2 regions of the Aeribacillus sp. FSL k6-2211 genome follow, and region 2 is predicted to be linked to the other one. Evidence: predicted binding sites of a transcription regulator. Region 2 holds the regulator's gene; the other holds the start of a gene.
What was found. Region 2 encodes Rex, which represses fermentation and respiration genes when NADH is low (regulators of the CRP and FNR family bind a similar motif). Its sites were predicted from a motif close to TTGTGAAATATTTCACAA; they were not measured.
Positions count from the first base shown of each region.

Region 1 (4,175 bases), 610 kb from region 2:
ATCGTAAATCTTTCTCTTGGCAATGATGTGAACGGCCCGGATTATCCGACAAGCCTGGCGTTAAACCGAGCCGTTGAAGAGGGGATAACTGCAGTTGTATCAAGCGGAAACTCTGGTCCTAACATTTGGACCGTCGGTTCGCCTGGCACTGCAAGCAAAGCAATTTCCGTCGGCGCATCGACACCGCCGCTTGACGTAAAGTATTTAACCCTTTCAGGATTTCAAAAGAAAATACCAGCTGAATCTTTGTTCAATTCTGCCCCTTGGACAACAATTAGAGGACGGATAGAATATGCAGGTTTAGGTGAAAAAAAAGACTTTAAACCTTCTGTTAAAGGAAAAATAGCCTTGGTGAAGCGCGGGGAAATCACGTTTGCCGAAAAAGCGAAAAATGCAAAATCAGCCGGAGCCCAAGCGTTGATTATTTACAACAATATGAAAGGGAGATTTACCGGCAATTTAGAAGAAAAAATTGACCTTCCTGTTGTGTCCATCTCAAAGGAAGATGGCGAATGGCTGCGCAAACTATTGAACGAAAAATCGTTCATAAAAACAATCATTCGGACAGAACAAGATCGCCTCGCACCCTTTTCATCAAAAGGACCGGTAACAGTCACATGGGAAGTGAAGCCCGATCTTGTCGCGCCTGGTGTAGGCATTGACAGCACAATACCTAAAGGGTATATGGCTCTTCAAGGAACAAGCATGGCTGCTCCGCATATAGCAGGCGCAGCGGCACTGATCAAACAAAAGCATCCAGATTGGTTACCGGAACAAATAAAAGCAGCTATGATGAATACTGCTAAACCGCTTTATAATCAAAATGGAAGGCTGTACAAGGTGTTTGAGCAGGGGGCGGGAAGAATCGATATTTTATCAGCTGTTCAGACAAGAGCTCTCATTTATCCGGCATCTCTATCATTCGGTCAATTTCACAAAAATATCGGCAGGAAAAAGAAAGAGATCACGTTAACTCTTGAAAATCTCTCCGATCAAGAAAAAACGTTTGTTTTTTCGAAACCGCATTATCAAAAAGGGGTTCAATGGCAGCTCCCTCTTTCCGTGAAGGTTCCTGCTAACGGGAAAAGAGAAGTATCCGTCTCGATTGATGTTGCACCGAAATCATTGAGGGAAGGATTGTATGACGGGACTCTTCTTGTGACGGGCGGCAGCCAGACAATCCGCCTTCCATATTTATTCGTTGTTGGCGAACAGAGTTATCCAAAAATCATGGGATTTGAATTTGGTCTTGCCGATCAAGGGAATATGTACCATTATGAACTTTATTTGCCGCAAGGGGCGGATGAATTCGGGATTGCCTTGTATGATCCGGATACTTTAACATTCAAAGGGTTTTTAGACTGGCAAAGAAATATCCCGGGAGGTTTGTTGAAAAGAGATATTTCCGGGCAATTTAAGGACATTCCAAACGGCGTTTACAAAGCGCTCATTTTTGCAAAAAAAGACGGGGAAGAAAGCAGCTATGAAACGACAATCATTTTAGATAAAAAAATATTAAAAAGTCAATAGAAACAGCAAAAATATTTGTGAACAAATTGTGATATTCTTAACAAATAGCTCAACTTTTGAAGTGAAACAGATTGACATTGAATGGTGCCTATTGTATGCTAAACGGGGTGGGATGATAAGGTTTTCAACAGCCTTTTGATATAATAAAAAATAAGGTAATTTTATATTGTGAGGACATACCCAATGCGGCAAAAAGAGCACCATCCGCTCCGAGCATACGCTTTAATGACCGCCATTCTTTCCTATTTGGCAGGATCAGTGCTCGTTGGGGTTTTTGCAGGAAGATGGCTTGATCGACAGTTGCATACAGAACCCGTTTTTTTGATCATTGGTCTTCTAATTGGACTGGCTGCGGGAATAGTTGCGATGCTGAGATTAGTCCAACATTTTTTTCAGGAGAATGAACGGTAACTATGGATCGTATTGAAAAATTGTTTGTGCGCAGCAAAAAATATTTGCTGTTTTTGCTTGCCATCTATGTGTTAGCGTGGGGGTTTACTCCTTATCAAGATATTTTCCTCGGTCTTGCCCTTGGTACAAGCTTTAGCCTCTATAATTTATGGATACTAGTGCGTAAATCAAAGCAAATACAGCAAGCAATTGAAGAAGGCCGTACAGCACGTTCGCTTGGAACGGTTTCAAGGATGGCAGCCGCAGGATTAGCGGTATTAATCGCACTTAAATTCCCTGAACATTTCCATTTAATTAGCGTGGTTATTGGTTTAATGACAATCTATATTGTCATTATGATAGATTCTATTCTATACATTTGCGGACAAGCTTGGGAAGAGAGGTGAATTTTGTTGGGTCACGAAGCGCCGATAGTAAAATTATTAGGGCTTGAATTTAATTTGTCCAATATTTTAATGATTCTTGTATCTAGCGCAATTGTATTTATCATCGCTGTATTGTCGACCCGCTCTTTGGCAATGAAGCCAACGGGTATGCAAAACTTTTTGGAATGGGTCATGGATTTTGTGAAAAACATTATTAACAGCACGATGGACTGGCAGACAGGAGGCCGATTCCTTACTTTAGGAATGACGCTCATCATGTACATTTTTGTTTCCAATATGCTTGGTCTACCATTCGCTATCGTTGTTGACCATGAGCTTTGGTGGAAATCGCCTACGGCTGATCCTACCATAACGCTGACACTGGCCATTTTAGTCGTCGGTTTATCGCATTATTACGGGATTAAATTAAAAGGCTTTTCCGCCTATGGAAGCGACTTTTTCAAGCCACTGCCGTTTTTGTTCCCGCTTAAAATTATTGAAGAGTTTGCAAACACGTTGACGCTCGGTCTTCGTCTTTACGGTAACATCTATGCTGGGGAAATTTTGCTAGGTCTGCTTGTCAGCTTGGCAACTAGCGGAGCATTCGGCTTCATCGGGGCAATTATTCCGATGATGGCGTGGCAGGCATTCAGTATTTTTGTAGGTGCAATCCAAGCTTTTATCTTTACAATGTTGACAATGGTTTATATGGCGCATAAAGTTAGCCATGACCATTAAAAATAAATGACTTCATCATAATTTTTGTGTAAAAAATTATTTTTAAACAAATAAAGGAGGACTTTATTCATGAATTTATTAGCAGCTGCAATTGCAATTGGTTTAGCGGCACTTGGTGCTGGTATTGGTAACGGACTTATCGTATCTCGTACAGTAGAAGGTATTGCTCGTCAACCTGAGGCGCGCGGTATGCTTCAAACTACTATGTTTATCGGGGTTGCGTTGGTTGAGGCGATTCCGATTATCGCGGTTGTTATTGCATTTATGGCTTTTGGTGCGTAATTCAAAAATTTCAAAAGAGCCTTGCCTAGATTGGTGTTGGAAAAAGGCTTTTTAGAAGTGCATGCAATCAATTTGCGTGAAGTCCGAATCGAAAGGACAGCAAGTGAAAAAGAGGAAATGGCGAAGTTATTTAAGCATCTTCGCCATTCCTTTATGTTGTGAATGGTAACAGAGTCCCAATATAGCCGGTAGTTGGAAAACGGAAGTTTTGAAGGGAGTGAAACGAAGCCGTGTTAACAGTTGAATTTGCCCTCGGAGCTGGAGGCTTCGCAGCAGGAGATATGCTCGTTCAGCTCGTTGTATTTTTAGTTTTGTTAGCATTGCTCAAAAAATATGCTTTTGGTCCGCTTATGGGCATTATGAAACAGAGGGAAGAATTTATTGCAAATGAAATAAATGCTGCGGAAGAAAAGCATGAGGAAGCCAAAAAGCTTGCCGAAGAGCAGCGTGAGCTATTAAAGCAGGCCCGCATCGAAGCACAGGAGCTTGTTGAAAATGCGAAAAAACTTGGCGAACAGCAAAAAGAAGATATTATTCAAGCGGCTCGTGCGGAGGCAGAAAGACTGAAAGAAGCAGCCAAAAAAGAAATCGAACACGAAAAAGAGCAAGCTGTTGCTGAATTACGTAATCAAGTGGCATCATTATCCGTTCTTATTGCTTCCAAAGTGATTGAAAAAGAATTGAATGAAGCTGAGCAAGAGAAGCTGATCAATGATTATATTAAAGAGGTAGGAGAACAATTATGATTGGCGGAGTGGCAAAGCGCTATGCGTCAGCTCTTTTTCAAATTGCAAAGGAAAAAAATCAAGTGAAGCAGTTTGAAGAAGAATTGCGAATTGTAAAGCAAGT
Region 1 is NZ_CP150190.1:3,901,735-3,905,909, reverse strand. Features, by position in the region: gene NSU19_RS18730 (S8 family serine peptidase) at 1-1,530, shown strand, start outside; gene NSU19_RS18725 (AtpZ/AtpI family protein) at 1,714-1,941, shown strand; gene NSU19_RS18720 (ATP synthase subunit I) at 1,944-2,327, shown strand; gene atpB (F0F1 ATP synthase subunit A) at 2,334-3,044, shown strand; gene atpE (F0F1 ATP synthase subunit C) at 3,114-3,326, shown strand; gene atpF (F0F1 ATP synthase subunit B) at 3,608-4,072, shown strand; gene NSU19_RS18700 (F0F1 ATP synthase subunit delta) at 4,069-4,175, shown strand, end outside.
Region 1: NSU19_RS18725 (AtpZ/AtpI family protein) is a predicted target of Rex. The motif match lies at 1,557-1,574, and genes of this name have one in related genera.

Region 2 (4,175 bases):
ATAACTGTTTGAGAGAAACATGCTGAAGGAAACAAAATAAATAAAAAACCGGCATGAGCCGGTTATTCAGAAAGAAGTGATTCCCATTCCTCCATCAGTTGATCTAGTTGTTCCGTTAACATGACATTTTGATCATGAAGTTTTTGAGCTTTTTCATGATCTTGGTATATATTTGGATCGCAAAGCATTTCATTGTTTTCAGCGATCGCTTCTTCAATTTCTGCTATTTTGTTTTCAAGTTCTTCAATGCGGCGCTGTCTTTGCCGTTCCTTTTTTTTCAATATTTTTTCTTGTTCATAAGATAATTTTCCTTGTTTTTGCTCTTTGGTTTCGATAGTTGGTTCTTTCAACTGTTCAAGCTCGATCATCTCCGCTTTTTTTGCAATGTAATAATCATAGTCCCCGATATATTCGGCAATGCCTTCTGTGGATAATTCAAAAATTTTGGTCGCGATTTTGTTGATAAAATAACGATCATGCGAAACAAACAAGATTGTTCCAGGAAAATTTATCAGAGCGTTTTCCAATACTTCTTTGCTGTCGAGATCCAGATGATTCGTAGGTTCATCCATGATGAGAAAGTTAGCTTTTTTTAGCATTAATTTCGCTAAAGCGAGCCGAGCTTTTTCTCCTCCGCTTAAAGACGAGACGGTTTTCAGCACTTCATCTCCGGAAAAAAGAAAATTCCCTAAAACCGTTCGGATTTCTTTTTCTGTTTTTTCGGGATAGTCATCCCACAATTCATCTAAAACCCGTTTAGATGAAGACAAATCCGCTTGTTCCTGGTCATAATATCCGATTTGGACATTAGATCCAAACTGAATTTTTCCGCTCAGCGGCTTTAAGCGGTTGATGATCGTTTTTAATAAGGTAGATTTTCCAACTCCGTTTGGCCCTATTAAGGCAATTGAGTCCTTCCTGTTGATCGAAAAGTTAATATTTTTCACGATCGGAGTTTTTTGATCGTAGGAAAGGGACAAATCAATGGCTTTTAACACGTCATTGCCGCTTTGCTTTTCGATTTCGAAGGAAAAGCTGGCTGACTTCTCGTCCCCAGCGGGTCTGTCCAGTATTTCCATTTTCTCAAGCATTTTCCTTCTGCTTTGCGCACGTTTCGTTGTCGATGCTCTTGCTAAGTTTCGTTGAATAAAATCTTTCATCCGCGCGATTTCTTCTTGCTGTTTTTCAAATTGTTTTAATTCCCTTTCGTACGCTTCCGCTTTTTGTTTTAAATAAGCGCTGTAATTCCCAACATACTTCGTACAAACTGTTCGTGATATTTCATAAACAGTGTTGACAACGCGATCTAAAAAGTACCGGTCGTGGGAAACAATTAGAACCGCTCCATTATAATGCTGTAAATATTGTTCGAGCCAGTTTAATGTTTCCATGTCAAGATGGTTTGTCGGCTCGTCGAGTATGAGCAGATCCGGTTTTTTCAACAGGAGCTTTCCGAGTGCTAACCGGGTTTTTTGTCCTCCGCTCAAAACCGAAATTTTAGTTGAATAGTCGTAATCAGCAAACCCTAATCCATGCAGCACAGAACGGATATCCGCCTCATATTGATATCCGCCATTTTCTTTATATAAATGTTGGAGTGAATCATATTCCTTCATTAAGCTTTGCAAAGCATGAGAATCTCCAGCTGAGGAGATAGCTGCCATTTTTTGTTCAATATTTCGCAGCTCAGCTTCGATGTTCCGCAGCTCTTCAAAAACGGTTAGCATTTCATCCCATATCGACTTAGTTGATTCTAATCCTGTGTTTTGTGCCAGATAGCCGATTGTTAAATCTTTTGGCTTCACAATTTCACCAGAATCAAAGGGCATTTCACCGGCAATGATTTTCAATAATGTTGATTTTCCGGCTCCATTGCGGCCTACAACGGCGATTTTATCTCCTGTTTGGATTTCCAGCTTAATATTCGATAAAATAAGGTCAGCACCATAATATTTTGTGATTTTGTTTAACTGCAATAAAATCATCCATAGTTCACCTCAATCTTTGCTAGAATAAGTGTAGCCTATATATTTGACTGCAGGCAACTGACCTGATGAACAAAAGGACAAGAAATTGTAACAATCGTTCAAAAGACACGAATAAAAAAATAGTGTATAGTTTTTATATAAGGAGAGTTTGGAGAAAAAACAAATAAAAAGAAATGTAGACGGAGAAGAAGATCAGGATGGAAGCGTTATCAGTCTGATATTGTTTCATACAGGCGAGCAGCCGCTTGCTAGAAAACATAGCTAAAAACAAAATTAGTCAGGTTGTTTTGGATTGCGAGGGATGAGCATTGAATCAAGATCAATCTAAGATACCGCAAGCAACTGCAAAAAGATTACCTCTATATTATCGGTTTTTGCAAAATTTACATGCCTCGGGAAAACAACGTGTTTCCTCTCAAGAACTGAGTGAAGCAGTAAAAGTAGATTCTGCGACAATTAGAAGGGACTTTTCATATTTCGGAGCGCTGGGCAAAAAAGGTTATGGATATAATGTCAATTATTTGTTATCATTTTTTAGAAAGACGCTTGACCAAGATGAGTTGACCAAAGTTGCCCTCATTGGCGTCGGAAATTTGGGAACAGCTTTTTTAAATTACAATTTTACAAAAAATAACAACACACAAATTGTTATTGCATTTGACATTAATAAACGAAAAGTAGGAATGAAAATTGGTGGAGTTCCAATTTATCATTTGGATCAGCTAGAAAGTGAATTGCCTGATGATGTGCCTGTTGCGATATTAACGGTCCCGGCAACCGCCGCTCAAGGAATAACGGATCGGTTAGTGGAAAAAGGCATAAAAGGCATTTTAAATTTTACGCCGGCTCGCTTAAATGTTCCGGATAAAATTCGGATTCATCATATCGATCTATCTGTTGAACTTCAGGCTCTTGCATATTTTTTAAAACATTATTCGAATGAAGATTGAAGGAGCGATATTAAATGCCAACAATTGGAATTGGAAGCTTGCTGTTGATTGTATTTGCAGCTCTGCTTGTTTTCGGGCCGAAAAAACTTCCTGAGCTTGGAAAAGCTATAGGAGAATCATTAAAGGAGTTTAAAAGTGCCACGAAGGGCTTAGCAGACGATGATGAAGAAAACAAGAAAAATGAATAGCAAGAAGAATGGATGAATAATGATGAGCGAAAAAAAAATGTCCGTGTTGGAGCATATAGCGGAGCTTAGAAAACGGCTGATTATTGTAGTCGTTTTCTTTTTCGTTGCTATGATTACTGGCTTTTTCATAGCGAAGCCAATTATTGTTTTTTTACAGCAAACTGATGAAGCAAAGCAATTCGCCTTAAATGCTTTTCGTCCTGCAGATCCATTGATCGTTTATATGCAGTTTACATTTATTATTGCTTTAATTCTAACTTTCCCTGTTTTATTGTACCAGCTTTGGGCGTTTATCAGCCCAGGACTGTATGAAAAAGAAAGGCGGGTCACATTAAGCTATATACCGTTGTCGGTTGCTTTATTTCTTTTAGGTATAAGCTTCTCTTATTTTATTTTGTTTCCTTTTGTCATCGATTTTATGGGGCGGCTTTCCAATGATTTAAACATTCAACAAATGATAGGAATAAATGAATACTTTCGTTTCCTGCTGCAGTTAACATTGCCTTTCGGACTGTTGTTTCAGCTTCCCGTTGTCATTATGTTTTTAACAAGACTCGGGATCATCAATCCGGCGTTTTTGGTAAAGGTTAGAAAATATGCGTATTTTGTATTGCTTGTTATCGCAGCGATCATTACGCCGCCTGAAATTGTGTCGCATTTAATGGTCACGATTCCGCTATTCATTTTGTATGAAATAAGTATCATTGTTTCAAGATTTGCTTACAAAAAAGCACAGTCTTCTCAAATAAAAGAATCAGATCAAAAGTAAAACCGATGGGCTGTTATAAACATATCCCTGTCAAGTAGACAGTATAGGCTTTTTTCCTACTGTCTACACAAGAGGGATAATATCATTACACCTCATCGGTTGTTTTTTGCTTTCCGAATTTTATATGAGAAAGTGAACATGCGGATGGAAACAGCAAAATCAAACGTGGCTAAAATCATTAAAATCATATTTGTAGCTGTCCACATACCATTTTCAGCATGATGAATTGCTAAATATGTAAATAGAACTCCCATGATAAAATAGAAGAGTCCCATGGAAA
Region 2 is NZ_CP150190.1:427,266-431,440, forward strand. Features, by position in the region: gene NSU19_RS02200 (ABC-F family ATP-binding cassette domain-containing protein) at 63-1,985, opposite strand; gene NSU19_RS02205 (redox-sensing transcriptional repressor Rex) at 2,297-2,938, shown strand; gene NSU19_RS02210 (twin-arginine translocase TatA/TatE family subunit) at 2,953-3,126, shown strand; gene tatC (twin-arginine translocase subunit TatC) at 3,149-3,895, shown strand; gene NSU19_RS02220 (YdiK family protein) at 3,988-4,175, opposite strand, start outside.